3 regions of the Paenibacillus sp. GCM10023250 genome follow, and region 1 is predicted to be linked to each of the others. Evidence: riboswitches for the same ligand, from Rfam matches in the RefSeq annotation. Region 1 holds a riboswitch; each other region holds the start of a gene.

What was found. Region 1 has a riboswitch for thiamine pyrophosphate ahead of thiC (phosphomethylpyrimidine synthase ThiC). Riboswitches for the same ligand answer to the same signal wherever they lie in the genome.
Region 2: another riboswitch for thiamine pyrophosphate. It lies ahead of ACFPB1_RS04525 (ABC transporter substrate-binding protein); the one in region 1 lies ahead of thiC (phosphomethylpyrimidine synthase ThiC).
Region 3: another riboswitch for thiamine pyrophosphate. It lies ahead of ACFPB1_RS13160 (ABC transporter ATP-binding protein); the one in region 1 lies ahead of thiC (phosphomethylpyrimidine synthase ThiC).

Annotation. Positions count from the first base shown of each region.
Region 1 covers NZ_JBHSHY010000069.1:7,603-17,086, reverse strand. The annotation lists gene thiO (glycine oxidase ThiO) at 1-878, opposite strand, end outside; gene ACFPB1_RS26715 (thiazole synthase) at 875-1,726, opposite strand; gene thiE (thiamine phosphate synthase) at 1,732-2,595, opposite strand; gene thiC (phosphomethylpyrimidine synthase ThiC) at 2,690-4,453, opposite strand; TPP riboswitch at 4,774-4,878, opposite strand; gene ACFPB1_RS26700 (YceI family protein) at 5,032-5,565, shown strand; gene ACFPB1_RS26695 (MarR family winged helix-turn-helix transcriptional regulator) at 5,708-6,184, opposite strand; gene ACFPB1_RS26690 (CcdC family protein) at 6,266-6,769, opposite strand; gene ACFPB1_RS26685 (YwbE family protein) at 6,987-7,196, opposite strand; gene ACFPB1_RS26680 (DUF1450 domain-containing protein) at 7,377-7,601, shown strand; gene ACFPB1_RS26675 (ferritin) at 7,717-8,223, shown strand; gene ACFPB1_RS26670 (DUF4183 domain-containing protein) at 8,411-8,749, opposite strand; gene ACFPB1_RS26665 (DUF4183 domain-containing protein) at 8,827-9,219, opposite strand.
Region 2 covers NZ_JBHSHY010000002.1:308,086-317,569, reverse strand. The annotation lists partial or broken gene ACFPB1_RS04565 (hypothetical protein) at 171-479, shown strand; gene ACFPB1_RS04560 (hypothetical protein) at 591-722, shown strand; gene ACFPB1_RS04555 (MBL fold metallo-hydrolase) at 744-1,337, shown strand; gene ACFPB1_RS04550 (Fur family transcriptional regulator) at 1,533-1,976, opposite strand; gene ACFPB1_RS04545 (TatD family hydrolase) at 2,199-3,017, opposite strand; gene ACFPB1_RS04540 (ABC transporter ATP-binding protein) at 3,054-3,830, opposite strand; gene ACFPB1_RS04535 (ABC transporter permease) at 3,827-4,603, opposite strand; gene ACFPB1_RS04530 (thiamine-binding protein) at 4,593-4,895, opposite strand; gene ACFPB1_RS04525 (ABC transporter substrate-binding protein) at 4,899-5,990, opposite strand; TPP riboswitch at 6,259-6,368, opposite strand; gene ACFPB1_RS04520 (DnaD domain protein) at 6,491-7,204, opposite strand; gene asnS (asparagine--tRNA ligase) at 7,259-8,554, opposite strand; gene ACFPB1_RS04510 (acetate/propionate family kinase) at 8,592-9,484, opposite strand, start outside.
Region 3 covers NZ_JBHSHY010000013.1:134,087-143,570, reverse strand. The annotation lists gene hmpA (NO-inducible flavohemoprotein) at 1-1,123, opposite strand, end outside; gene ACFPB1_RS13165 (hypothetical protein) at 1,233-1,436, shown strand; TPP riboswitch at 1,615-1,719, shown strand; gene ACFPB1_RS13160 (ABC transporter ATP-binding protein) at 1,818-2,594, shown strand; gene ACFPB1_RS13155 (ABC transporter permease) at 2,569-3,363, shown strand; gene ACFPB1_RS13150 (ABC transporter substrate-binding protein) at 3,360-4,424, shown strand; gene thiD (bifunctional hydroxymethylpyrimidine kinase/phosphomethylpyrimidine kinase) at 4,515-5,339, shown strand; gene ACFPB1_RS13140 (hypothetical protein) at 6,765-7,541, opposite strand; gene ACFPB1_RS13135 (hypothetical protein) at 7,648-8,367, shown strand; gene ACFPB1_RS13130 (NAD(P)/FAD-dependent oxidoreductase) at 8,405-9,454, opposite strand.

The DNA.
Region 1 (9,484 bases):
TAGCCCGCCGCGTCCTCGGAGGCGCCGCAGACGAGCCGGCCGTCCTGCTTTTGCACCCAGTACGCCTGGCTAGAGAACACCATATGCCGTACGGATTCCGCGGCGGAACCGCCGCCGCCCCATTGCGTGCCCTCAGCCGGGGCGCTCCCGCCCGCGCCGGCCAGCTCGAAGGCGCAGATCTGCCCCCGGATCGGATGCACCGGGATCGGGAAGCCGCACGCTTCGGCGTACGCGTTCGCCCAGGCGCCGGCGCAGACCACGAGCGCGTCGCCGGCGATCCGCCCGTACGCCGCCGTCTCCACGGCGGGCTCGAGGCGGCCGCCGGCGATCCGCGGCGGCGCGATGCGCCCGGCGTGCTCCAAGAGGCGCACGCCGAGCCGGCGGCAGGCCGCCTCGAGCGCGGCGACCAGCTTCGGCGCGTGCACATGCGCCTCGCCGGGGCAATGCAGCGCGCCGACAGCAGCCCCGGTCAGCCGCGGCTCCAGCTCGCGCAGCCGCTCGGGGCCCACGAGCGCCGCTTCGGCCCCGTAGCGGCGCTGCCATGCGAGCCGCGCCTGCAGCGGCTGCAGGTCCGCCTCGTGCAGCGCGACCGTCAGGCTGCCGGAGGCGGTCAGCTCCGCGGACAGGCCGGACACGGCTTCGATCCGGCGCACCCATTCGGGATAGCGGCGCAGGCTGTCCAGGCACAGCCGGAAGAACGCGTCCGGCTGCTCCGGGTTCTCGGTGTACGGCGCCAGCATGCCGGCCGCGGCGCCCGACGCCTGGCCGCCGGCGCGGCCCGGCTCCACGACCGTGACGGCGTCGCCCGCCAGCGCGGCCTCGAACGCGCAGGCGAGGCCGACGATGCCGCCGCCGAGCACGACGACGCGCCGGCTCATCCGCGGTCGTCCCGCGTGCCGGCGGCGGCGTTCGCCGGCAGCGGCGACACGCCCTCCGCCTCGCTGCTGGCCGAGGCGTAGCGGCGCTTCGGGATCCGGCCGGACAGATACGCCAGCCGGCCCGCTTCCACGGCCAGGCGCATGGCCCGCGCCATGCCGACCGGGTCCTGCGCCTTGGCGACCGGCGTATTCGCCAGAATGCCGGCGGCGCCCAGCTCCATCGCCTGCACGACGTCGGCCGCGGCGCCGATGCCGGCGTCCACGATGACCGGCACCCCGGCCTCCTCGATGATCAGGCCGAGGTTGTACGGGTTCAGCAGGCCGAGCCCCGTGCCGATCGGCGCTCCGCCCGGCATGACGGCCGCGGCGCCGGCCTCCTCGAGCCGCTTGCACAGAATCGGATCGTCCGACGTGTACGGCAGTACGACGAAGCCCTCGCGCACGAGCCGCTCCGTCGCCCGCAGCGTCTCGATCGGATCCGGCAGCAGCGTGCGCGGATTGGCGCTGATCTCGACCTTGATCCAGTCGCTGAGCCCCGCCGCGCGCGCCAGCTTGGCGATCCGCACCGCCTCGTCGGCGTTGCCCGCGCCCGACGTATTCGGGAGATAGACGTAGCCGCTCCCGTCCATATGCTGCAGAATCGCGTCGTCCTCCGCGTAATCCAGATTGACGCGGCGCACCGCGAACGTCACGACCTCCGCCGCCGACGCCTCCAGCGCCATGCGGAACACCGCCGGGCTCGGGAACCGCCCCGTGCCGAGGAAGAACCGCGAACGCAGGCTCCGGCCTCCGATCGCGAGCAGATCCTCGTCCCCCGCGCCGTATACCATTCCTTCCGTCTCCGCCATCCGCTTCATCCTCCTCCTACGAAATGCACCAGTTCCACTGCCGCGCCGTCCGCCAGCGCGGCGCTCGCCCACGCTTCGCGGGCGACGATGACGCCGTTCAGCTCGACGACGAGGCTCTTGCCCGCCAGGCCGAGCGCCTCCACGAGCTCCGCGACCGTCCGCGCGGCCGTCTCCTCGCGGCGCCCGTTCACGACGACCGCGATGGATGCCGGAGCGCCGCCCGCCCCGCCCCGCTCGGCCGCGTCGATCCGCGCCCGGAACGCCCGGCAGACGTCCGCGGGACGCGCGTCGCCGACGATCGCGGACACCGCGCAGAGCCGCGTCGCGCCGGCGGCGAGCACCTCGTCCGCGTTCGCGAGCGTAATGCCGCCGATGGCGACCCACGGAATCGACACGTGCGCCGCCGCTTCGCGTACGTACGAGGTCGTGACCGCCGCCCGGCCCGGCTTCGTGCCCGTCGGGAAGACGGGGCCGACGCCGATATAGTCGGCGCCGCCGCGCTCCGCCGCCAGCGCCTGCTCCAGGCTGTGCGTCGAGATGCCGATGATGGCGTCCGGCCCCAGGATCCGCCTCGCCTCCGCGAGCGGCAGGTCGTCCTGCCCGAAATGCGCCCCGTCCGCGCCGGCCTCGAGCGCGACGTCGATATGGTCGTTGACGATGAACGGCACGCCGTACCGGGCCGTCAGCTCGCGCAGCGCCCGGGCGTCCCGCAGCAGCGCCTCCTTCGAGGCGTCCTTCGCCCGCAGCTGCACGATGTCCGCGCCGCCGAGGATCGCCTGCTCCATGACCTCCAGCACGCTTCGCCCGGGATGGTAATTCGCCGCCGTGATGGCGTAGAGCTTGAAATCCCGCCAGTTTCGTTTCTCCATGCTTCTTCTCCTCTCGCTTGTAACGCCCCGTTACCCGGAGGCGCCTCCCGCCGGGCGCCGCCAGGCCGCGGCTTCCGCGGAAACCGCCGTCCGCCTACGAATAGATCGACCCGCCGCCCGAACGGAACGCGCTCGCCTGCTCCTTCATGCCGGCCTCGATCGCCTCGCGCGACTCCAGCCCGTTCGCCTCCGCGTAATCGCGGATGTCCTGCGTGATCCGCATGCTGCAGAACTTCGGCCCGCACATGGAGCAGAAATGCGCCGACTTCGCCGCCTCCGCCGGCAGCGTCTCGTCGTGGTACGCCATCGCCCGCTCGGGGTCGAGCGACAGGTGGAACTGATCCTTCCAGCGGAACTCGAACCGCGCCTTCGACAACGCGTCGTCGCGCAGCCGCGCCCGCGGATGGCCTTTGGCGAGGTCGGCGGCGTGGGCGGCGATCTTGTATGTGATGACGCCGTCCTTCACGTCCTCCCGGTTCGGCAGACCCAGATGCTCCTTCGGGGTCACGTAGCAGAGCATCGCCGTCCCGAACCAGCCGATCATCGCGGCCCCGATCGCCGACGTGATGTGGTCGTAGCCCGGCGCGATGTCCGTCGTCAGCGGCCCGAGCGTATAGAACGGCGCTTCTTGGCACACCTCGAGCTGGCGGTCCATGTTCTCCTTGATCAGGTGCATCGGCACGTGGCCCGGCCCTTCGATCATGACCTGCACGTCGTGCTTCCACGCGATCCGCGTCAGCTCGCCGAGCGTCTCCAGCTCCGCGAACTGCGCCTCGTCGTTGGCGTCGGCGATGGAGCCCGGACGCAGGCCGTCCCCGAGCGAGAACGCCACGTCGTACCGTTTCATAATCTCGCAGATTTCCTCGAAATGCGTGTACAGGAAATTCTCCCGGTGATGCGCCAGGCACCACGCCGCCAGGATCGAGCCGCCGCGCGACACGATGCCCGTGACGCGCTTCGCCGTGAGCGGAATGTAGCGGAGCAGCACGCCCGCGTGAATCGTGAAATAGTCCACGCCCTGCTCCGCCTGCTCGATCAGCGTGTCCCGGAACACCTCCCACGTCAGGTCCTCCGCCTTGCCGTCCACCTTCTCGAGCGCTTGGTAGATCGGCACCGTGCCGACCGGCACCGGCGAATTGCGGACGATCCATTCGCGCGTCGTATGGATGTTTTTGCCGGTAGACAGGTCCATGATCGTGTCGGCGCCCCAGCGCGTCGCCCACGTCATCTTCTCGACCTCTTCCTCGATCGACGACGCGACGGCGGAGTTGCCGATGTTCGCGTTGATCTTCACGTGAAAGGCGCGCCCGATGATCATCGGCTCGCTCTCGGGATGGTTGACGTTGGCGGGAATGATCGCCCGCCCGGCGGCCACCTCGCTGCGCACGAACTCCGGCGTCATGCCCTCGCGGATCGCGATGTATTCCATCTCGGGCGTCACGATGCCGCGCCGCGCGTAATGCAGCTGCGTCACGTTCCGGCCCTCCCGCGCCCGCAGCGGCCGCCGCGTCAAGCCCGGGAACGTCTCCGCGCCCCGAGCCGAAGCGGCCCCCTCGCTGTGAAAGCCGTTATCGAGCGGCGCGACCGTCCGTCCCTCGTACGCCTCCGTATCGCCCCGCTCCGCGATCCAGCCGCCGCGCAGCGCTGGCAACCCCCGTCTAAAGTCCGTCTCGTACGCTTCGTCGGTATAAGGTCCGCTCGTATCGTACACGGCGACCGGCTCATTATCCCGTATATCACCGTTCCTGGCTTCCGTCTGCGTCAGGCCGATCTCGCGCATCGGCACGCGGATGTCGGGACGGCTCCCTTCCACATATACTTTGCGGCTCCCCGGCAGCGGCGTCGTCATAATCGTCATTTCGCATCTCCTCCTCATAGTCGTCCATCTCGGCGGAAACGCACCAGGAGGCCGGGCGAAGGAACGGGAGGCGCGCGCGCGCGAACGGGACCGTGCCGCGCGGCAGCGAGAGCCGCCAAGCGAGACGCTTCGCCGCAACTTGCCTGAGCACGGCTTGCGGCCGACGAATGGCGCAAGCGCAAAAAAACCGCTCCGGCGAAGGAGCGGTTCATGTCGCGGTCGTCTGCCCGCCGCCTGCGGCACGCGCAGACGGCGGACGGAATCGGCTTCGGACGGCAGGGCATGATCGCCTCCCGCGCCGTACGGCCGATTCGAAGTCGCACGTACATTTCCCACTTTCCTACGCTGGCATGACCCAGATCAGGTTCGAAGGGACCAAGGCATCTGCCTTATCTCAGCCCGTGCGGGCGCCCCTAGTGGATTCCTGACAAGACTATACCCCTCGAGGGAAAAGTTGTCAACGCATCGAATGCCGCCAGGAAGAAAAAGGATTGACAATTTCCACTATCTGCCTATATACTAACTATAAAATATTAAGTTCATTACTTTATGTTATTAATTATCCGGAGGTTTTGCCCATGCCCACTTCCAAATGGCTTGTCGACGCGACGCACAGCAGCGTAGATTTTACGATCAAGCACATGATGATCGCGAAAGTGAAAGGCACCTTCCACGAGTTCAGCGCCGAGATCGAAGCGGATCCGGACGATCTGACGACGGCGAATATCCGGTTCGACGTGACGCTCGCCAGCATCGACACGCGCAACGCGGACCGCGACAACCACCTGCGCACGGGCGATTTCTTCGATATCGAACACTATCCCACGATGACGTTCCAGTCGACCTCCATCGCGAAGACGGGCGAGGGCGAATACGACGTGACCGGCAGCCTCACCCTCCGCGGCTTGACCCGTCCGGCCACGTTCAGCGTGACGTACGAGGGCAGCGGCAAGGATCCGTGGGGCAACGAGAAGGTCGGCTTCAGCGCGCAAGGCGCGATCAGCCGCAGCAGCTTCGGCCTGACGTACAACGCGGTCCTCGAAACCGGCGGCGTGCTGATCGGCGACGAAGTGAAGGTCGCCATCGAGCTCGAAGCCGCCAAGGCGGGCTGATATTGCGTGTTGTCCTTGCCGCCCGCGCAGAGCAAGGACGTCCCGTCCGAATTAGCAGATACACAAACAGCGGCCGCCCCGCAGGTAACGGGGCGGCCGCTGTTTGTGTGCGGTCCTTCTCTATGCGCGAATCCGAGAACAACTATCCTTGCAATCCTTCAGTCGCGCCGGGGGAGCGGTCGGTCTGCGCATGCACCTCGGCCGTCAGCTTGCGCAGCTGCTCGCGCAGCGCGACGATGCCGTCCGGGGTCAGGCTCGTCTGGCAGAAGACGCGCTCCGGGATGTCCGTCGCCCGCTCCTTGAGCGCCCGTCCGTCCGCGGTCAGCCGGACGATGACGCTGCGCTCGTCCTGCAGGTCCCGCTCCCGGCGCAGCAGTCCCATCGCCTCGAGCTTCTTGAGCAGCGGCGTCAGCGTTCCGGAATCCAGGTACAGCCGCCGGCCGAGCTCCTTCACGGGCACTTCGTCCTTCTCCCACAGCGCCAGCAGGGTGACGTATTGCGTATACGTCAGGCCGAGCTCGTCGAGGAAGGGACGGTACAGCTTCGTCACCTCGCGCGCGCAGGAATAGAGGGCAAAACAGAGCTGATTGTCCAGCTCGAGCATCGCGCTCTTGTCCATGGTTCGTCTCTCCAATCTATGTCAATGCAATTAAATTGCATACAATTCATATGGTTAGAATATCAGCTGACCCGAGGGCTGTCAACTGATTTCCTTGCCTGCTCCGCGCTGCAGCTTCATGAAGGCCCTGAGCATCGCGATGCGCCAGACGGCGATCATGCCGAACGCCAGCACGAAGAACAAGGCGCCCGTCTGCGGAATCGACACCTTCGACTCCACCGCGTCGTGCGCCAGCAGGCGGACGATAAGCAGGCCGAGCAGGATGAAGATGAACATTTTGGACCGCTTCAGGACGATCTCGCCGCCGACCCGCTCCAGCTTGGACGTGCGGATCAGCGGATAGGCGAACACGGTCGCGCCCGCGGCGAAGGCGATCAGCGCCCACGTCCACGGCACATGCGTCTCGGGCACGATGAACATCAGGAAGCCGGTGGACATGCCGAGCGGCGGGATGATGATTTTCCGCATGTTCGTCGGCCGGTTGCTGGCACGCAGCCGCAGGAACATGACCGCCACGCCGGAGAGCAGCGTCACGACGATCGATGCGGCGTGGCCGAATGAAAACGAATTCGGATGAAAGCTCATCTAGAGCGCACTCCTTTGCGGCAAGCTCCGCGGTCGGTTCGACGGTTCTGGCGAAGCAGCCGTCTCTCCATCTATCCTACCTATTTTGCGCCGTTGTTGCAAACGCCGCCATTCCCGCAGAGACGCCCCGCTTCGGCTCGGACGGGCGCGTCGGCGCGGATATTCGCGGCCGGCTTGCGGACCGGCTTGTCCGCGTCCGCGAGGCGCTATCATCGGTTCAGCCTCCCTCGGGGACGATCGCCTTGACCCGGCCCACGTCGCCGCTCTGCAGGCGGACCTTGATGCCGTGGGGATGATTCGGCGAATTTGTCAAAATATCCTTAACCACGCCGCGGGTCAGGCGCCCGGTCGGCTGGTCCTTCTTCAATACGATATCGACCGTGAGGCCCGGCCGGATGTTCGCGCGCAGTTGTCCGTTTGTGCTCATGCGGGGCAGCGCTCCTTCTCGTCGGTTTTCTGTTCCCCATCATAATCCAGCGGGCAGGCGAAGTAAAGGAACAGGCCCTTCGACATTTTCGTTGACAGTGAGAATGAGAATTACTATCATTATAGGTGAAAAAGCAGACCGGCACAGCGCGCTGGCCGCGGAGAGGCAGGTTCCGGACGCATGAAGAAAATCAAATACTGCTGCCGCAATTTCAAGCACGGCTCCAAGACCGTGTTCAAATCGCTGAAGCAGGAATTTCCCGATTTGAAGCAGAAGAAGAAGGACTGCCTCGGCAACTGCAAGCTGTGCGCCAAGCAGTGCATGGTCCTGATCGGCAAGACCGAGGTGGTCGTCGCCCCATCCGCGGACGCCCTGTATGCGAAGCTGAAGCATCGGATAGGCTAACTATGGCATCGTGTGGTACGATAAGAGAAGAAGCGCCGAATCGACAACATTCGCCGGCCTTCTTCTCTTTTGCGTTTACATACGATCCTAATTGGAAAGCGAGGCGTAGCCGATGATGAACGACACGCTCAGCGAAGCGTTGAACGAACAACTGAACTTCGAGTTTTATTCCGCCCACGTGTATATGGCGATCGCCGCCTATTGTTCCGGGGAGAGCCTGGACGGCTTCGCGAACTTCTTTATCGTGCAGGCCGAGGAAGAACGTTTCCATGCCATGAAAATGTACAAGTACCTCAACGACCGCGGCAAGCGCGTCACGCTGAACGGCATGGACACGCCGAACAACGAGTACAGCTCCATTCTCGAGGCGTTCGAGCACGCCTACCAGCATGAGCTGGAAGTCACCAAGCGCATCTACCACCTGTCCGACCTCGCCCTGAACGACCGCGAGCATGCGACGATTCAGTTCCTGAAATGGTTCATCGACGAGCAGGTCGAGGAGGAAGCGATGTTCGACAGCATCATCAACAAGCTGAAGCGCATCGACAAGGACAGCAACGCCTTCTTCATGCTCGACGCCGAGTTCGCGGCGCGGACCTTCACCCCGCCGGCGAACGCGTAACGCGGCTTGTCCAAGCTGCGAGGCGAGATGGTTCCGGATCTGTCATCCTCAGCAACGAGAAGAGCCCTTTGCTTGCACTTAAGCAGAGGGCTCTTCCCGTTACGAGGAACCGATTCTTCGGACCGGCCCGCAGACGCGGCCTGTACTTCAGCCGTACGAGCGAATACCGATCCCCGTCATCCCTGGATTAACCCGCGGTCAAGGATACCGCTTCGAGGACGACCGGCGTGTCATCGAGCAGGCTGAAGGCCGTGTCGGACGTGAAAACCACGGTACCCGCCGCTCCCGTTCCGGGCGTGACGACGTACGTCGTTCTTTGCTGCAGCACCCCGTTGATGAAGAAGTTATAGTAGCCGCTCGGCGATACGTCCGGAATCGTAGAGGGCGAATCACCGGCGTCGTCGGCGAATTGAGCTCCCGTCACCGTGAAGGTCGTTACGCTCGTAAGCGCCGGCTGTTGGAAGAAAAAGGTTTCCACGCTTGCCTGCACGCTAGGCGTCACGATATTGAATAGCTGGGTTGGCATCGGAAATCACCTCCTCTAACTCTATTAAATGCAGTCGTCTTCCCAACTGGAAGAGCGAATAGCCTGATTCACATGCATCAAATATTCGTCGCCGGCTCCGCTCGGAAGCCTATCGCCTCCAGTATGATCGGCGTCCCCGCCGCGATCGTTTGGCCGGTCGCGTAAATCGTCAGTCCGTCCGGCGCAGCCTCGTACGCCAGTCCTTGCTGGACGACGCCGTTCAGATACAAATTGTAGTAGCCTGACTGGCCGAAATCCGCGAACGACAGCACAGGCTCCCCCGCGTCGTTGACGAAGCCGGCGGCCGGGAACGCCACCGCCTCCGCGAAGCCGATTTCCGCGGGGGCGATGTAGAAATACCGCCGGATGTCGGGAATGACGCGGATGGCCGCAACGCCGCCCGCTCCCGCGACGCCCGGTAGCCCCCGCGCCCCCGGGACCCCTTGAGGTCCCCGGGCGCCTTGGGGCAATGCCGCGGGCCTGCGCGACGTTCGCCTCGCCGGTCTGGCTGGTTTTTTGCTTCCGCATGTCCTGCGCTTCTTTGCGATCTTGCGGCAGCAGGTCCGTTTGCAGCGCTTCGTACGGTCCGGCAGCTTTTTTTTGCGTCTAGGCGCAATGGAGCAGGCCAACTCCGGCACCTCCTCTCATCGATCTCGTCTCCTGCCGGGACGGCACGCGCGTCGCGTCTTCATAGGTTATGTCGATAATCTAGCGGCTGACCTAGATCATTGAACC
Region 2 (9,484 bases), on a different contig from region 1:
TCATGACCAGAAAGGGATGTTCGACATTGAAAGCCTTCCACCTAGACCGGACGGGCTCGATTCGGCCGCATGCGGAAGTCGGGCTGCTGAAGGTACATGGATTGACGGATCCGGTCATGACGGAGGCGATGCGCGCGTACTACCCGCACGGCCTGCCGTTGAACCAGGCGGTCGCCTCCGTCACACTGGCCGTGACCGGCGCCATCACCGGCCTGGACGGCTCCGGCTTCTCCGGCATTTCGCTCGCCGGTTCCGTTGCGCAATTGTTCGCGTCGGCCATCGGCTCGGGTGCGGCTACGCTGACGGCGCTAGGCCAAGTCGCGGCGATATGGGTCGGCGGCGGCACGCTCATACCGTGGGCGCTCATACCGGCCGCCGCGATATGCGGCGTCAGCCCGTTCGAGCTGGCGCGCCGCAATTTGAAGCCCGTTCTGATCGGCTTGGCCGCGACGACGGTCGTCGCCATGTTTCTCGTATAACCTATTGACTAATATTTTTTTCTATGGTATAATAGAAATTCTATATATTGACTAACCCTATCCCTTCGATTAAGATGGTCCTCGAGACTTTCTATACGGAGGGATTTTTTGATGATCATCGCAAATGGCATCGCCATGCTCGAACTTCGCGCCGTCGTCATGGGACGAATGACTTCGGTCTATCCGGCCTTGCTCTGGCGGGACGGCCGCGTCCTGCTCGTCGATACCGGCTACCCGGGCTAGCTGCCACTGCTGCGGGAAGCCATGGCGGAAGCGGGGCGCCCGCTCGAATCGCTGACCGATATCCTGCTCACCCACCAGGACATCGATCACATCGGCGGGCTTCCGGCACTGCGCGACAGCTTGCCGGCGCGTCCCGTCACGTGGGCGTCGGCCATCGAACGGCCCTACGTTCAAGGCGAGCGGCTGCTCCTCAAAATCACGCCGGCTGCCGTCGAAGCGGCCGTTGCCGCCCTGCCGCCGGAAATGCCGGACGACAAGCGCGCCGCCTTCCGCCATGCGCTGCTGCATCCGCCGCACGGACCGGTCGACCGCCTGATCGGCTATGGCGAAGCCAATGCGCCGCTCGAGGACGTCGACGTACTGGATACGCCCGGTCATACGCCCGGGCATGTCAGCCTGTATCACCGGCCGAGCCGGACGTTGATCGCCGGCGACGCGCTCATGCTCGAGGATGGCCGCCTGCGGCTGCCGGACGCTCCGCTGAACATCCACCACGAGCAGGCACGCCGTTCGCTTCAGCAGCTGGCCGGGCTCGATATCGCAGGCGTCGTCTGCTACCACGGCGGTTATTTCAAGGGCGACGCGCAGGCGCAGCTTCGCGAGCTGCTTGCCTAAACCACGCGCGGCAGCAGACCGATCGTCCCGGCCGCCGCCGTCCCGTCAAGCCGCTCCTTAACGCGTAACGCAAACAGCGCCGCGGTCCCTTCCATGAGAAGGGATCCGCGGCGCTGTTTTGTCGTGCGCAGCCGCTTAAGGATTCGCGCTCAAGACCGGGCGCCCGCACTTCCGAATCCGCCCGCCGCCGCGCGCCTACTCTTTCCGGCACGCCTCGCAGACGCCGAACACCTCGAAGCGGTGATTGATGATCTTGAAATTGCCGGGCAGGTCGAGCTGCTGCTCCATCGGGCAGTACTCGAACGTCAGCGTTTTCTCGCAGTTGATGCAAATCAGATGGTGGTGGTGGTGATCGAGACAGCTGGCCCGGAATTTCAGCCCGCCGTCCATGAAATAAAACTGCTCGAGCGCTCCCATCTCGCTCAGCAGCCGCAAATTGCGGTAAACCGTATCGAAGCTTACGCCGGGGTAGGCGACCGCCATTTGATCGTAGACGTCCTTCGGGGATAAATATCCTTCCGCCCGAGAGAAGATTTCCGCCAGCTCCCGCCGCTGCTCCGTGATCCGCCAGCCGTTGGCGGTCATGATCCCGATCATCTGCTTCACGGGATCTTGGTGCTGGTGCTGTGCTTCGGCCATGTTCCTCGCCCTTCCTGTACGGACCGCCGGATCGCCGGCGACCGCGTCATGAGATGATAGTGATAGTGTAGCATATTTCCCCGACGATTCATCATTTTTGGACCAAATTGCGCATCGCACCCAATAAAAGCCCTTCCGGCCTCCCCGGAAAGCGCGATTGCACTGCTTGGCCCGCGGCACGGCGCGTACATCGCGCACCCGCGCGCGGCACGGCGCGCAGGCTCAAGACAACCCGTAGAACGCCAGCGCGTTGGCTAGCAGACGATTCTCCGTCTCCGGCACAGGCAAGCTCTTGATCGCCGCGATCTCTTCCGCGACCCGGCGCACCATCTCCGGCGCGGTGCGCCGTCCCGCGAACGGACCTTCGAACGGCCACGGCCCGTCCGTCTCCGTCATCAACAGCCCGAGAGGGTAGATCCGGACCAGTTCGCGGATCTCCGCTTCGTAGAGCACGTCCGGCGTGACGGATACCGCGTACCCGCTTGCGATCATGCGCCGCACCGTCGCTTCCGGTCCCTTGAACCAGTGGAAATGCGCGCGCCGGACCCCATAGCGTTCCAGCAGCTCGCAGGCCTTCGCCGCATCCTCGTACACCGCGTGCAGCACGATCGGCCGATCCAGCTCGGCAGCCAGCCGGACGAACCGTTCAAGCAGCGCGGCATATGGCGCTTCGTCGAAACGGCGGCCCGCCGCCTCGGCTTCCGTGCGCGCATAATACGGCAGGCCGACCTCGCCGACCGCGAACGCTTCGCCCTCCGCCGCGCGCGCCGCGATCCAGGCGACCAGCGCGTCCAGCTCGGCCTCCAGCGGCAGCGGCTGCTCCGGATGGAAACCGTACGCGGGATGGACTCGCCCCGGATACAGCCGTGCCAGCCGGCGGTTCGTCTCGCAGGAGCGCAGATGCATCGAGACGGCGACGACGGCCGCGACGCCGCCTTCGCCGAACGCGCGACGCAGAAGCGGCTCTCGCTCATGCTCCTCGTACATATCCAGATGAATGTGGGCATCCGCCCATCGGCCGTCATGCCGCATATGACTCATGATGCCGCCTCCTTTCCGACGCTTCCAATGAGGGATTCAACCGCGGGCCGATTCGGGCCGCAGCATGTCGTACAGCTCCTGCTTCAGCCGGATGAATGCCGGATCGCTCCACAGCGCTTCCGAGCGCGGCCGCGGGAAAGGCACGGCCACCTCGCGGACGATCGATGCCGGTGCCGCCGACAGCACCAGGATCCGGTCGGACAGCAGCAGCGCCTCCTCGATGCTGTGCGTGACGAACAGCACGGAGCGGCGATTACTCTCCCATAGGGAGAGCAGCCAGGCTTGCATATGCTGCCGGGTGAGCGCATCGAGCGCGCTGAACGGCTCGTCCAGGCACATGAGACGCTGCGGGGACAGCAGCGCCCTCAGGAAGGAGACCCGCTGCTGCATGCCGCCGGAGAGCACGTCCGGATATTGGTCCGCGGCTGCCTCCAGCCCGATCCGGGCCAGCCAGTCGCGGGCGAGCCCGCGCGCTTCGCGCTTGCCGAGGCCGGCGATCGTCAGCGAAAGCTCGATGTTCGCGGACACGGTGAGCCACGGCATGAGGGACGCCTGCTGCGGCATGTACGCGATCCGGCCGCGCGTGCCGACCGTACTGCGGCCGTGCAGCAGAATATCGCCCGACGTCGGCATTTCCAAACCGCCGATTAAGTGAAACAACGTCGTCTTGCCGCTGCCGGACGGACCGATCAGCGTGACGAACTCGCCTTCGTCCACGCGGAACGACACGCCGCCTAGCACCGCCTTCTCCGGCGTTCCCCGCTTCCCGGGGAACCGCTTGGACAACGCCCGAACTTCCAATACGGCGCTCACGATGGCCGTCCCTCCCTTCGCCTATGCGCCGCGCCGCGCGCGAGAAGCCGCTCTGCTAGCGCGATGGCGCCGAACAACGCCAGGCTGAGCAGTACGATCACGCCGATGGCGGCGAATACTTTCGCGGTCTCGAAGCCGTGCTGCGCGATCAGCATGAAATAGCCGAGGCCGCTGTCCGCGCCGATCGCCTCCGCGTAGATGGCGCTGATGACGGCGTAGGACGCGGCGATCTTGAGGCCCGAGAACAGATGCGGCACGGCGCCCGGCAGCTCCAGCCGCCAGAACAGCTGGCTGCGGGAGGCGCCGATCATGCGCATGTAGTCGTACAGCTTGCCGTCGCTCTTCGACAGCCCCGTCATCGTCGCCACCGCGATGGGAAAAAACGTGACAAGCGCGATCAGGATGACGCGCGGCAAGGCGCCGAAGCCGAACCAGAGCACGAGCAGTTGGCCGATCGCCATGACCGGCACGTTCTGGCTCAGCACCAGCAGCGGGTAGAATCCCGCGCGCACCCAGGGCAGCACGTGCAGCAGCGCGGCGATCAGAAATCCTGCCGCCGCACCGATGCCGAAGCCGAGCAGCGTGATGCCGAGCGTCGCCCGCATATGATGCGCCAGCAGCGGCGCGGAGTCCATCGCCTGCTTGGCGATGGCGGACGGCGCAGGCAGGACGTACGCCTCCGTCCCGAAGAGCCAGACCGCCCCCTGCCAAAGCAGCAGAAGAGCCGCCATGACAATCGCTGGCGGCAGCAGGAGGGCTCGTTTATTGCCCATCCGGATATTTCTCCAGCAGGGCGTCCATCGACGCAGTGCCTGCCGGCACATAATACACTTTGATCTGCGAGATGATCGACGGGCAGCCCATCTCCGCCATGGCGCCGTTCATCTCCTGCACGATGGCGAGCAGCTTGTCCAGCTCCCCCTCCATCGTCGTCTCGAGCGGCGCGACGCGGTACGGCACCCCTGACGCCTTGATGACATCGATGGCGCGGTCGACGTACGGAATGACGCTTTCCCCGTTCGGGGTGCGCGGCAAAATTTGAATGCTCAGCAGTGCGTTGGCCATAGATCAGTTCTCCTTTTCCGGCAGGAAGTCGTTGGTGAAGGCTTTCTCGGCGTCGAGCGGCTTGTCGAGCAGCTTATGGTCGTACATCCATTCGGCGTAATTTTTCCACACCGTCAGCTTCTGCTCGCCCCAGCGCGGCGCGTCCGACTGATAGCGCGGGCTGAGCCATTTCTGGCTGGCGCGGACGAGATCCGCGTTCAGCTCGGGCACGGCCTTGATCAGCACGTCCGCGGCTTCGTCCGGATGATCGATCGCGAATTGATAGCCTTCGGACGCGGCCGCCATGAACGCTTCGACGGTGTCCTTATGCTCGGCGATCATCTTCTCGTTCGTCGCCAGCACCGGCGTGTAGTAGTCCAGCTTGTCGCTGTAGTCGGTCAAGTAGACCATGTTGATCTTCTCGCCCTTCAACTCGGCCGCGACCCCGTCCCAGCCGTAGAAAATCCATGCGAAGTCGATGTTCTTCTTCGTCGCCGTGAAGAAATCGGCGTCGCCGATGTTGGCGATCTTAACCTTCTTGAAGTCGCCCTTGTCTTCCTGCATCAGCGACTCGATGACCGCCGGCTCCGCGGGCGAGCCCCAGCCGCCGTACGTCTTGCCCTCGAACGCCTTCGGCGACGTGATGTTCTTGTCCGCCGGCGACGCGAAGCCCGAGGTGTTATGCTGAATGACCGCCGCGAGCGAGACGAGCGGCACGCCTTGGATCCGCGCCTGCGTGACGCCTTCCTGGTAGCTGACGCCGAAGTCGGCGGCGCCCGTCGCGATCATGGTGTCCGCGCCCGCTTCGCCGGGCTGGATGATATCGACCTTCAAGCCGTGCTGCTCGAAAAAGCCTTTGTCGCGGGCCACGTACAGACCCGTATGATTCGTGTTCGGCGTCCAGTCGAGCACGACCTTGATCTCCTTCAGCGCGTCTCCCGCCGAAGCGTTGCCGCCGCTCGCGGACGCGTTCGAGCCAGCGTTCCCCGCGCCGTTCGCGGCATTTCCCGCGTTCCCCTCATCGTTCTTGGCGCCGCAGCCGGCCAATGCCAATGCCGCGATCAGCACCGTCGTCAGCGCGGCCGTCCAGCCGCCCCGTCTAGCTTTGTGTCTCATCTTGTTTCTCCCCCTCGCCTGCCCTCGTACCGGGCTGCGGATAATCGTGCGAATCCATGCTGCTCCGAATCGTGATCTGCGCCACTCGGATTCCCGTCGTTTGCTATCTATCGTGTCCCGAACGCCGCAGCGGCATCAGGCCGCGCCTGGCGTCGCGCGCCGGTTCTCCCCGAATGAACCGAACAAGAACCAAAAAAGCATCCCCCGTCCGGAGGATGCCTCTATCAGCTGCTTACGGCTTGCCACGACGCCGTGCCACGGCGTGCGCCAAGCAATTGTACGCGGTTCCTACGCTGGCATTATCCAGATCAGGTCTAGGGTCGAGATCGTACGGAATCTCCTCTCAGCCGGCCTTGCCCAGCTCCCCGTCGCTATTCGATTGGTTGCAACGTGCTAATTATAGCAGACCCTCCGCCAAATTGGCACCCCCTCCGGGAAAAAAGCCCGTACGGCGGGAATGAGCCCGGAGCTGCTCCGTTCAACGCAAAAAAAACCGGGGGTCAAGACCCCCGGCCGTTACGAAATTTCTGCGTATGCGCCTTGGCCTCGTCGGTATTCGTGACGCGGTTGCGGCTCCACTCGATCAAGATCCGGTCGATGTACCGGAAATGCAGCTTGCCGGCGAATACCGCCTCCTTGAGCGCAAACCGGATCAGCTCGTCCGGATACCGGTCCTGGTCGACCCAAGCGCTGATCGTCTCGCATTCCATCGGCGACAGCGGCCGGCCGAATTCCTGCTCGAACGCCGTGTACAAATCCGCCGGCTTCGTCCACTCCGCCGCATCCGGCTGCGCTGCGGACGACCGTCCGGATTGCGCCTCCCGCTCGGCGCCGACCGAGCGGCGCGCTTCGTCCGCCAGCCATTCGGCGCCTCGAATCAGGAAGCCTGTCCAATTGTACCGCTCGATGACGATGCCGCTGACGGGATCGGCCTCTTCGTCGATCGCGAGCAGCCCTTCCTTGATCAAGCGGCCAAGCTGCCCGTGCGCCGCCTTCGGCGCGATGCCGAGCCGCTCCGCCAGCTGCTCGGGCGTCGGGAAATCAACGCCCTCCACCTGCCGGAACAGCATCAGCTGCAGCATCAGCATCATATCCGCGTCGGACAGGCCGACGCCGCGGTAAGCGCGCAGCAGACCGGCGGGAACGACGACGCTGCCGCCGTTCATGGCCGCCGCCATCCCGCGCGCGTACGCTTTCCACATGTCTTGTTTCACCGGCCGTATTCCTCCCCCTTGCCTGGCCTAACCGATGCCCGGTGCGTCCGGCGATTACGGATACAGGCGGTACAGCATCCGCGGGAACGGGATCGTCTCGCGTACGTGGTCGAGCCCGCAAATCCACGCGACGGTCCGCTCGAGGCCGAGGCCGAAGCCGGAATGCGGCACCGTGCCGTATTTGCGCAGGTCGAGGTACCATTGGTACGCCTCCGTGGACAGTTCATGCTCCGCGAAGCGCTCCGCCAGCAGCTCGGGATCGTCGATCCGCTGCGAGCCCCCGATGATTTCGCCGTACCCTTCCGGTGCGATCATGTCCGCGCACAGCACGACTTCCGGCCGGTTCGGATCCGGCTTCATGTAGAACGCCTTGAACGACGTCGGATAGTGCGTGATGAACACCGGACGGTCGTACATCTCGGCGATGGCCGTCTCGTGCGGCGCGCCGAAATCCTCGCCCCATTGGATCTCGTGGCCCTGCTTCTGCAGATACGCGATCGCTTCGTCGTACGTGATACGCGGGAACGGCGCCTGAACGGCCTCCAGCTTGCTCACATCGCGGCCGATCATCTCCAGCTCCTTGCGGCAGTTCTTCAGGACGTTCTGCACGACGAAGGAGACGAACTGCTCCTGTACGCGCAGGTTCTCTTCGTGGTCGACGAACGCCATCTCCGGCTCGATCATCCAAAATTCGATCAGGTGGCGGCGCGTCTTCGATTTCTCCGCCCGGAACGTCGGCCCGAACGAGTACACCTTGCCGAGCGCCATCGCCGCCGCTTCCATGTATAGCTGGCCGCTTTGCGTCAAATACGCGTCTTCGTCGAAGTATTTGGTATGGAACAAGTTCGTCGTCCCTTCGCACGAGGACGGCGTCAGCACCGGCGGGTCCACCAGCGTGAAGCTGCGCTCGTCGAAGAATTGCTGGATCGAGCGGATGATCTCCGCGCGGATGACGAGAATGGCGCGCTGCTTCGGCGCGCGCAGCCACAGGTGGCGGCGGTCCATCAGGAAGTCGACGCCATGCTCCTTCGGCGTGATCGGGTAGTCGTGCGAAATCTGGATGACCTCGATCCCCTCCACCGTCAGCTCGTAACCGGATTGGCTCCGCGGCTCTTCCCGCACGATGCCTTTCACGTACAGCGAGCTCTCCTGCGTCAGCTCCTTCGCGGCGTCCCAGACGCCCTCCGCCACTTCGCTCTTCACGACGACGCCCTGCACGTAGCCCGTGCCGTCCCGCAGCTGCAGAAATTGGATTTTGCCGCTCGAGCGCTTGCCGTTCAGCCAGCAGCCGATCCAGACGGACTGGCCGACCGCGTCTTTCAATTGTCCGATCGTCGTTAAGGTTTTCATCGTTTATCGTCCTCCGTTAAATGTCTTCAATGTCACGCTATTCTTTGATTATTTTCGCGAGCCGGTACGTGTCTCGGGCGATGAGCAGCTCCTCGTTCGTCGGCACGACCAGCGCCTTGACGCGGGAGTCGTCGGTCGTGATGAACCGCGCTTCCTTCGAGCGGACCGCGTTGCGCGCCTCGTCGAGCTCGATGCCGAGGAACGACAGGTTCTCGCACACCGCCTTGCGCACCGCGACGGAGTTCTCGCCCACGCCCGCGGTGAACACGATCGCGTCAAGGCCGTTCATGCCGGCGGCATAGGCGCCGATGTACTTGCGCAGCCGGTACGTGTACATGTCGAACGCCAGCTTCGCTTGCTTGTCGCCGTCTTCCATCGCTTCAACGATCTCGCGCATGTCGCTGCCGATCCCGCTGATCGCGAGCAGCCCGCTGTGCTTGTTCAGCATGGAGTTGACCTCGTTCAGCGTCAGCTCTTCCTTGTTCATCGTGAACGGCACGATGGCGGGATCGAGATCGCCGCTGCGCGTGCCCATCATGAGCCCTTCGAGCGGCGTCAGCCCCATGCTCGTATCGAACGACTTGCCGTGCAGGATCGCAGCGCAGCTCGCGCCGTTGCCGATGTGGCAGGTCACGAGCTTGAGCGACTCGAGCGGCTGGCCGAGCGTCTCCGCCGCCGCCTTGCTGACGTAGTCGTGGGACGTGCCGTGGAAGCCGTAGCGACGGATCTTATGACGGCGGTAGAGCACCATCGGGATGGGATACAGGAACGTCTCCTGCGGCATCGACTGGTGGAACGCCGTGTCGAAGACGACGGCCTGCGGCACGCTCGGCAGGTTGTATTCCACCGCGGCGATGCCCATCATCGCCGGCGGGTTGTGCAGCGGCGCCAGGTCGAACAGGCGGCGGATCTCCTTCTTCACGTCTTCCG
Region 3 (9,484 bases), on a different contig from region 1:
ACGGCGCCGGGCCGCAGAAGTAGAAGCCGGCGTCGGTCGTCCCCGCGGTTTGCCGCAGGAATGCCAGATCGAGATACCCTTCTTTATGGAATGCCCCCGCCTCCCGGTCTTTATCCGTCGGCGTCCCGTAGACCCAGTGCGCCGAGAAGGCCGGGTGCTCGCCCACGATTCGCTCGACCTCGCCTCGCAGCGCGTGCATGCCGCCGTGCCGGGCCGCATGGATGAACGTCACCTTGCGCTCCGGCTGCGTCTCCGCCAGCGCGCGCAGCATGCTGACCATCGGCGTCAGGCCGACGCCGCCGCTGATGAGCACGACCGGGCGCGTGTCGCGCCGGTCGAGCGTGAAGTCGCCCGCGGGTGCCGACAGCGGCAGCACGTCGCCTTCCCGAATCTCCTCGTGTAAGTACACCGATAAGCGGCCGGCCGGCAGCTCCGGCACCGTGTTCTCCCGCTTCACCGATATCCGGTAATACCCCGCCCCCGGCGAGCCCGACAAGCTGTACTGGCGGATGTGCGTCCGGTCCTCGCCCGGAATGTCCAGCTTCACGCTGATGTATTGGCCGGGCTCGAACGATGCGATCGGGCCGCCGTCCGCCGGCACGAGATAGAAGGACGTGATGACCTCGCTCTCGCGCTCCTTCCGCGACACCTTGAACGGCCGGAAGCCTTCCCAGCCGCCCGGCTGCGTCTCCGCCTGCTTGTACATATCCGCCTCGACGCCGATGAACGCGCTCGCGATCATGCCGTACGCCTCCGCCCAAGCGCCGAGGATGTCGTCCGTCGCGGCGTCGCCGAGCACTTCTTTGATCGCGCCGAGCAGGTGCTCGCCGACGATCGGGTAATGCTCCGGCTTGACGCCGAGGCTGCGGTGCTTGTGCGCGATGCCCTTCACGACCGGCAAAATCGACTCCAGCTTATCGATGTGGGCGGCCGCCGCGTAGACCGCGTTCGCGAGCGCCGTCTGCTGCCGGCCCTGCTTCTGGTTGGCATGGTTGAAAATATTCAGCAGCTCCGGATGAGCCTCGAACAGCCGCTGGTAGAAGCGCTTCGTAATCGCCGTGCCGTGCACCTCCAGCACCGGTACCGTCGATTTGATGATGTCGATCGTCTCTTGCTTCAGCATGTTGCATCCCCGCTTTCGTGTGGCTTTGTGTTCATGGTTTCAGTATACGGCCGCGAGGAGCTCCGCCTTGTGATTGCGATCACAGCGTTTGAGAAAAAAGTGTGTCGGTATGGAACCGGTCCTCCCCTCCGCTTTCCGCCGGACGCGCGATTTTTGCCTATTTATAAAGATCGCGAGCGCCATGGGCGACGTCATGCAGGACGCCGAGCGGACCTCGCGGCTCGCGCGCGACCAGCCCGCCAGCTCGCAGGAGCCGACGTCCTTCGTGCGGGTGATCGAGACGATCACGCAGGAGCTCGAGAGCATCCGCTAGCGGGCAGGCGGCTCGGTCCGACGCCCGGCGGCCACCGGTGGCTCGAGCCGCGCCCGGCTGCGAAAGCCGACACCTGGCGGCCAACGCCGGCGGGGCCGCGGCCCGCATGGCGGCGCGGACGGACGTCCTTTTCACGCCGCCTCGCGTTATGCTATAGTAGGAGCAACCGAATACCCGTTTTATTCGCTAGGGGAGTCTGACGACTGAGACGCGGAGCCGAAACCGCGGACCCTTGGAACCTGATCTGGGTAATGCCAGCGTAGGGAAGTGAATGGAATTCCAACACGACGACGCGTTTGGCGTTCGTTTCGCGGACCCGCCCATTCCTTCCCGGAGGAATCGGCGGGTTTTTTCGTATGCGCCCGAAAGGAGAATGTCCGCATGACGACCGTACTATCGCTGCGCGAGGTTTCGTTCGGCTATGGCGCCGGAGCAGGCGGCCGGCTGTTCGCGGGCTTGTCGATGCACGTGGCGGAAGGCGAGTTCGTCTCCGTCGTCGGCGCGAGCGGCTCGGGCAAGAGCACGCTCTTCAAGCTGATCGCCGGCCTCCTCGAGCCGGCCTCCGGCGACATCGCGCTGTACGGGGAACGCGCCGCCCGCCGGCTCGGCCGCGTCGGCTACATGCCGCAGCGGGACTTGCTGCTCCCGTGGCGCACCGTGATGGACAACTGCCTGCTGCCGCTCGAGCTGGCGCCGCGGGGACGCGCGAAGGACGGCGCCGCCGAGGTCCGGCGGCTGCTCGCGCGCTTCGGCCTGGAGGGGCGGGAGCGGGCCTACCCCGACGAGCTGTCCGGCGGCATGCGGCAGCGGGTCGCGCTGCTGCGCACGGTCCTGACGGGGCGGCCGCTGCTGCTGCTCGACGAGCCGTTCGGCGCGCTCGACGCCATGACCAAGCGGGAGCTGCACCGCTGGCTGCTCGGGCTCTGGGGCGGCCTCGACAAGAGCGTCCTATTCATCACGCACGACCTCGAGGAGGCGCTCCTGCTGAGCGACCGCGTCTATCTGATGCCCGCGGCCGGCAGCGGGGAAGGCTTGCGGGAGCTGCGCCCCTGCCTGCCGCGGCCGCGGGACGCAAGCCTCAAATACGAGCCGGGCTTCGTGAAGCTCCGGCGGGAATTGGAGCAGCTGCTGGATGAACAGACGACGACCGTTCCGTGACCCGCTGTCCGCGCTGCTGGAGCGGTACGGCCTGTTCGCGCTCCTGCTGCTCGCGCTGCTCGGCGGCTGGGAGTGCGCCGTGCGGCTCGGCTGGGTGCCGTTCTTCATCCTGCCGGCCCCGACCGCGATCGCCGGCGCGCTCGGCCGGGATGCCGGCCCGCTGCTCGGCCGCCATCTGGCCGCCACGGCGTCGGAGGCCGCGCTCGGCTTCCTGCTCTCGGTCGCCGGAGGCGTGCTGCTCGCGGCGCTGATGCGCCAATACACCTGGCTGAACAAGGCGCTGTACCCGTTCATCGTCGTCAGCCAGACGATTCCGCTCATCGCGCTCTCCCCCGTGTTCATCCTGTGGTTCGGGTACGCGGTTTGGAGCAAGGTCGCGGTCGTGTTCCTAACCGCATTCTTCCCGATCGTCGTCGGTACCTACGACGGGCTCGGCCGGGGCGACGCCGGCTACCGCGAGCTGCTGCTGACGATGGGCGCGGGCCGCTGGGCGATCTTCCGCAAGGTGCAGGCGCCGCTCGCGCTGCCGTCGTTCTTCTCCGCCCTCAAGCTGTCCGTCGTCTACAGCGTCGTCGGCGCGACGATCGGCGAATGGCTCGGCGGCACCGAAGGGCTCGGCTATTTCAGCCGCCGCATGTCCGGCGGCCTGCAGACGGACGCCATGTTCGCGGCGGTCTTCCTGCTGTCGGCGCTCGGCGTCGCGTTCTTCCTCGCCGTCTCGCTGCTCGAAACCATCCTGCTTCGCAAAAGAAAGAGGGATTCCTCATGAAAAAGCCATCGTTATTCGTATTCCCGATGCTTATCGCCGCGGCGCTGCTCGCGCTTGGCGGCTGCGGCTCGACGCCGGGCGGCGGCGCGAACGCCGGCAGCGGCACGGCCGCCGATACCGGCGAGGGCGCCAATGCCCCGGGCGGCAGCCAGACGCCGCCGCAAAAAATCTCGCTCATGCTGGACTGGTACCCCAACGCGGTCCATTCGTTCCTGTACGCCGCCGAGGCGCAGGGGTATTTCGCGAAAGCCGGACTCGACGTCGACATCCGCATGCCCGCCGAGACCAACGACGCCCTGAAGCTCGTCGCCGCCGGCAAGGTCGACCTCGCGCTCACGTACCAGCCGCAGGTGCTGATGGCCCGCGGGGAGCGCATTCCCGTGAAAGCGATCGCCGCGGTCGTGCGCCATCCGCTCAACCATCTGATGGTGCCGGCGGGCAGCGGCGTCCGGTCGCCGAAGGACCTCGCCGGCAAGACGATCGGCTTCTCGTCCATCCCCCTCTACGAGGCGATGGCGCGCACCATGATCGAAGCGGACGGCGGCGATCCGGATGCCGCGAAGCTGATCGACGTCGGCTACGATCTAATCCCGGCGGTATCCACGAGCAAGGTCGACGCCATCATCGGCGGCTTCATCAATCACGAACAGCTGATCCTAGACAAAGACGGCCATCCCGTTAACTCGATCGATCCCGCCGCGTACGGCGTGCCGGACTATTACGAGCTCGTGCTGGCCGCGAGCGACGACGGTCTGAAGGCGAAGCAGGACCTGTTCACGAAGTTCGTGCAGGCCGCGGCCGAGGGGCAGCGCTACGTGGAGGCGCATCCGGACGACGCGCTGAAGATGCTGCTCGAGCACGAAGACGGCGGCTCCCCGCTCGACCCGTCCATCGAGGCGAAGAGCCTGGTCATTCTGCTGCCGCTCATGACGGACAAGGACGCACCCTTCGGCGCGCAGGATCCCGCATCCTGGGACCGCGTGAACGACTGGCTCGCGGATCACGACCTGCTCGGCGCGGACGTCAAGGCCGCGGACGCATTCGTCAATCTGACCGGCTAACGGCTCGATCGGCAAGCTAAATGACCTTACCGGCCCGGAGGAACCCCGATGTCGGACCGGCGAACACGAAAGCTTAGAGGAGGAATGACGATGACGACCATTACCAAAGCGCTCACGATCGCCGGCTCGGACAGCGGCGGCGGCGCGGGCATTCAGGCCGACCTGAAGACGTTTCAGGAGCTCGGCGTCTACGGCATGTCCGCGCTGACGGCGGTGACGGCGCAAAACACGCTCGGCGTTCAAGGCGTTTATCCGCTCGAGCCCGCGGCCGTCGCCGCGCAGCTGGACGCGATCGGCGCCGATTTGCCCCCGGACGCGGTCAAGACGGGGATGCTGTTCAGCTCCGCGATCATCGGCACCGTCGCGGACAAGGCGCGCGAATACGGCTGGCGGAATCTCGTCATCGACCCCGTCATGGTCGCCAAGGGCGGCTCGCGGCTGCTGCTCCGGGAAGCGGTCGACGCGCTCGTGACGCGGCTGATGCCGCTCGCGCTCGTGACGACGCCGAATATTCCCGAGGCCGAGATGCTGACCGGCCTGCGGATCACGAACGTGCAGGAGCGCGAAATCGCCGCGAAGACGATCGTGGAGATGGGCTCGCGCTACGCGCTGATCAAGGGCGGCCACAGCGCGCCGGACGAGCCGATGATCGACCTGCTGTACGACGGCCGGACGTACCGCTATCTGGAGAGCAAGCGGATCGACACCCGCCACACGCACGGAACGGGCTGCACGTATTCCGCCGCGCTGACGGCCGCGCTCGCCCAAGGCTTCGCGGTCGAAGAGGCGATGGAGACAGCGAAGGCGTTCATCCAGGCGGCGATCGAGGACGAGCTCGGGTTCGGGGCGGGCCATGGGCCGACGAACCATTTTGCCTACGGGCGGCGGCTGCGGAGTGGCTTGCATAGCCGGTAGCGTTCGCCGCCCTGCGGAGGAGGTGGCTCGCCGCTCGCTAGGCGTGTGACTCGTCCCGGGCAGCGCGAATTGCCCGGCCGGGACGGAACCGGCGTAGGCGGAGGCCGTCGCCGGGCCCGGCGGAGCTGGCGGCCGGGTGCCTCGCGAGTCGGCCGGCGCGCGCGCCGCGGGCCGGACGCACGCTCGCGCCGTCGCCTGCGGAAGGCGCCGCGCAGGCCCGGCGGAGCTGGCGGCCGGGTGCCTCGCGAATCGGCCGGCGCGCGCGCCGCGGGCCGGGCACGATTCGCGGGCAGCGCTCGCGCTCACGCCGTCGCCCGTCCACCCATCTCCCGCTCATCGCCCATACTAGCTTCACGATCAACCCCCTTATCGCCGGCAGGCAGTCGAGGGGGTTTAATGCTTTGAAAGCAACATTTGTGCACCGGGGACCTCGTCTTCCCCGCGCTGAGCGGACAGGAGATCCGTTATGCCGTCGTTTTAGGCCCCTTCCGCCATTTGGCGGACACAGGAGCCGCTATTTGCCTCCGAAGGGGGCATAAGCCGGTCCATTCAGGCCAATAGCGGAACGTGTGGCCGCCAAATTCGCAAAACGGCCAAAGCCTAACAAATAGCTGCTCTCCTGGCCGACAATTCCAGTGCTTATCGCCGAAACTTCCATGGGGATCCGGCTCTCCGGATGCCTTGGCTGAACTCCTCTGCACCTAAAACACCCGCTCGCCCGCCTCCTCGGTGCATAAAAATCCTCCCGGCCGCATGAATTGCCCTCACGGAGCAAACGTCGGGAGTGGGGCTGACCCGTCGAAGATAGAGCCAGCGTCAAGATTCGGGCTCGCCTTTTTGGGAGTGAAGCAGCGTCAAGAGTGAAACTGGCCATCGAGAGCTGAACTAGAGAGTAAAGCTGGCCGGTGCGAGTGGAGCTAGCGTCGAGTGTGACTCTGGCCGTTCTCAGAGGAGCAAACCTCGGGAGTGGAGCTGTCCATCGGGAGTGGAGCTAGCCGTCGAGAATGGAGCCAGCGTCAAGATTTGGACTCGACTTTTGGGAGTGAAGCTAGCGTGAAGAGTGGAGCTTGGCCGGTGTGAGTGGAGCTAGCGTCAGGAGTAAGGATGGCCGTTGTCAGTGGAGCTAACGTCGGGAGTGAGAGCTTGGCCGTCGAGAGTGAGGCTAGCCGTCGAGAGTGGTGCTAGCGTCGCGAGTGACGCTCTCCATTGTCAGTGGAGCTAGCATCAAGAGTACCAGCCAGCCGTCAAGAGCAGCGCTAGCCGCCAGTGGCGTCGAGCGACGGAACAGGGTGAGAAAGCGAAGGGGAGTACGGCGAGCAGGGTAGCAGGAGAGCGGACATGCGGGTAGAAGCCGAGACGGTCGTCGTGGGAGCCCCCTGGAGTTCGCCGATGTCGAGTCCTGCGGCGATTAGCCGCGGTCCGGCCCTACACCGCCCGCCCCTGCGCGCAATGCGGCCGCAGCCCGCACGCGCCGCACTTCGGCGCGGCGCCGCAAATGGCGCCGTAATCGGCGGCGCAGTACAGCCACATCAGATTGTCGAGGTAGGTCAGGTTCACGCCCGCCTCGGCCGCGAGCCTGCCCAAAATCGCGACCGCTTTGTCCTCCGACGGATAGCCGTCGTGCAGCCGGAGCCGCGCATCGCTGACGATGCGCCGGATATGGAGATCCGGCTTAATCGCCTTCACGCCGACATGCCGGAGATACTCCAGCGCGAGCGTGAAGCCCACGCCCCGGAGCTTGTACCGCTTCCCTTGCCCCAGCTCGCGCGCGACCGCCTCCGGCGGACCGCTCAGCACGAACCGGTCCAAGCTGCCGTAATCCGCCGCGATCCGCTCCAGCGTCGCGAGGTTCGCGTCCAGATCGGCCATCTGCCTGGCGATCGCGCGGTTGCCGCATTTGATCGCCTTGACGCACTCGGCGAGCCGGCTTTTGTCCGCCGCCTTCAGCCGCTCGGCCTCGTACCCGCCGAAAATCTCCGCGAGCCGCGCTTCGTTCCGCGCGATCGGTCCCCATGGCCGCTGATTGCTCAGCAGCGCGAGCAGCATGCCCCGGATATGCTCGCCGAACGAGAACGCTTCGCCGCGTTCCCGCCGAACCGACTGGCGCACTTGCCCGAGCTCGTCGATCGCCCCGGCCAAGTCGAAGCCCCGCGCGCGCAGCGTCTCCTCCATCAACGCGATCAGCTGCCGTGCCGTTATCACCGTCCACGCCTCCTCCGTTCAACGCTCAATTCGGCCTTCCCGCAACCGGGCGCCCCCCCGCCGCGTACAAGGGAAGAAACCAAAAAAAGAGCGGGTGCCCTTCCCTATGACCATATCGACGATTAAAAAACTCAATAATCCCAGCATCCTCTTCTTCGCCGCCCTGACCGCCGTAACCTTTGCAATCGCGCTGCTGTCCCACTCGTATTTCACCGATCGCGCCTTCTATCTGAACCAGGACCGGTACACGCTGCAGCGTCTTCAGGGCGACCTGGCCACGTACCGCGGCGGTTCGGCCGGTCCCGTCGACGTTCGCGTCATAAGCAACCTCGAGCGCTCGGTGCGGATCGGAACGGACGACTACCTCATCGCGAAAACCTCCGCGCCCGCGCTTCCGGCAGCTTACAGCGTCTCGTACCCGAACGGTCACCGGTACAGCGTGCAGGACACCAACGGCATTCTCCTCAGCTACGACGCGAAAGGCGAGTTCGTCGTGGAAATCGCGGCCTACTCTGGCGGCGTTCGCATCGACGAGCCGACCGAAACCTATCTTCCCGCATCGCTCGTCGCCGCCGCTTATCCGGAATATCACCGCACGCCGGGCCGCCCCGGTTTTCTCTTCCTAGCCTTGGCCTTCATGATCTTCGGCTGGTGCTCCTTCCGCTACGAACGGTTCCAGACGCTCCTGTTCCGCCTGTCGCCAAGTCAGCTCCTGTACGACAATCCCGAGCCGAGCGACTTCTATTATTTCATGAGCAAAGTCGGGGGCATCGCCGTCATGGTCGGATCGATCTGGGTCGCCTGCCAAGCGTTCGTCTCCGGTTGAGGTCCTGCGATCGAATTCGGCTTGGCGCTTCCTGCCCCTACTTCATCATCTGTTTCACCAGTTCGCGGTTGCGCTCCTTGAACCGGTCGTTATGCGACGATACCATGGCGAATTTGTCGGCGCCCGGCTGGATGAACTGCTTCGCCTTGTTCACCGCGTTGGCCGCGTCCTGGAACGCCCCGGCGATGAGATGCAGCTTGCCGTCGTGCATCAGGATGTCGCCCGCGGCGTACAGTCCCGGCACGGACGATTCGCTCATGACGGTGCCCGATACGTAGAAATCCTCGAGCATCTCGATGTTCAGGTCGCTCGCCTGCAGCAGCGTCGACTCCCGTTCGTAGCCGTGGTTGATGACGATCTCGTCGGCTTCCACCGTTACGACTTCGCCCGTCTCGTGGTTCGTCAATTCCACGCGTTCGATCGTCTCGCGGTCCGCGCTCGCGATCAGCTTCGTGATCGAGGAATGGAAGACGCATTCGGCGGAGCTCCGCAGCAGCTGCTGCACCTGCGCTTCGTGGCCGGTCAGTGAGCCCTTGCGGTACACGACGATGACCTGCTTCGCGATCGGCTCCAGCTCGTTCGCCCAGTCGACGGCGGAATTGCCGCCGCCCGATACGACAACGGTCTTGCCCTTGAACCGGCGCAGCGACTTGACCGTGTAATGCAGATTGCTCACCTCGAACCGCTCCGCGCCTTCGATCTGCAGCTTGGTCGGCTTCAGAATGCCGCTGCCGACGGCGACGATAACTGTCCTCGAGTAGTGAACGGTTCCGGAAGCCGCGCGCAGCTCGAACAAGCCCGTATCCCCGCGCCCGATCGCCTCGACCTTCTCGTTCAGCACCACCTCGGGGCCGAAGGTCAGCCCCTGCTCGACCAGCTGCTCGATCAGCTTCGCGCCGGGCGTAGGCGTCAAACCGCCGACGTCCCATATCATTTTCTCCGGGTAGACATGCACCTTGCCGCCGAGCTGCGGCTGAAATTCGATGATTTTCGTTTTCATTTCCCGCAGTCCGCTATAGAAAGCCGAGTACAGCCCCGCCGGGCCGCCCCCGATGATGGTCACGTCGTATACGTCCGCCGCGTTCATAGAAGATCGCTCCTTCGCCATGGCATTTCG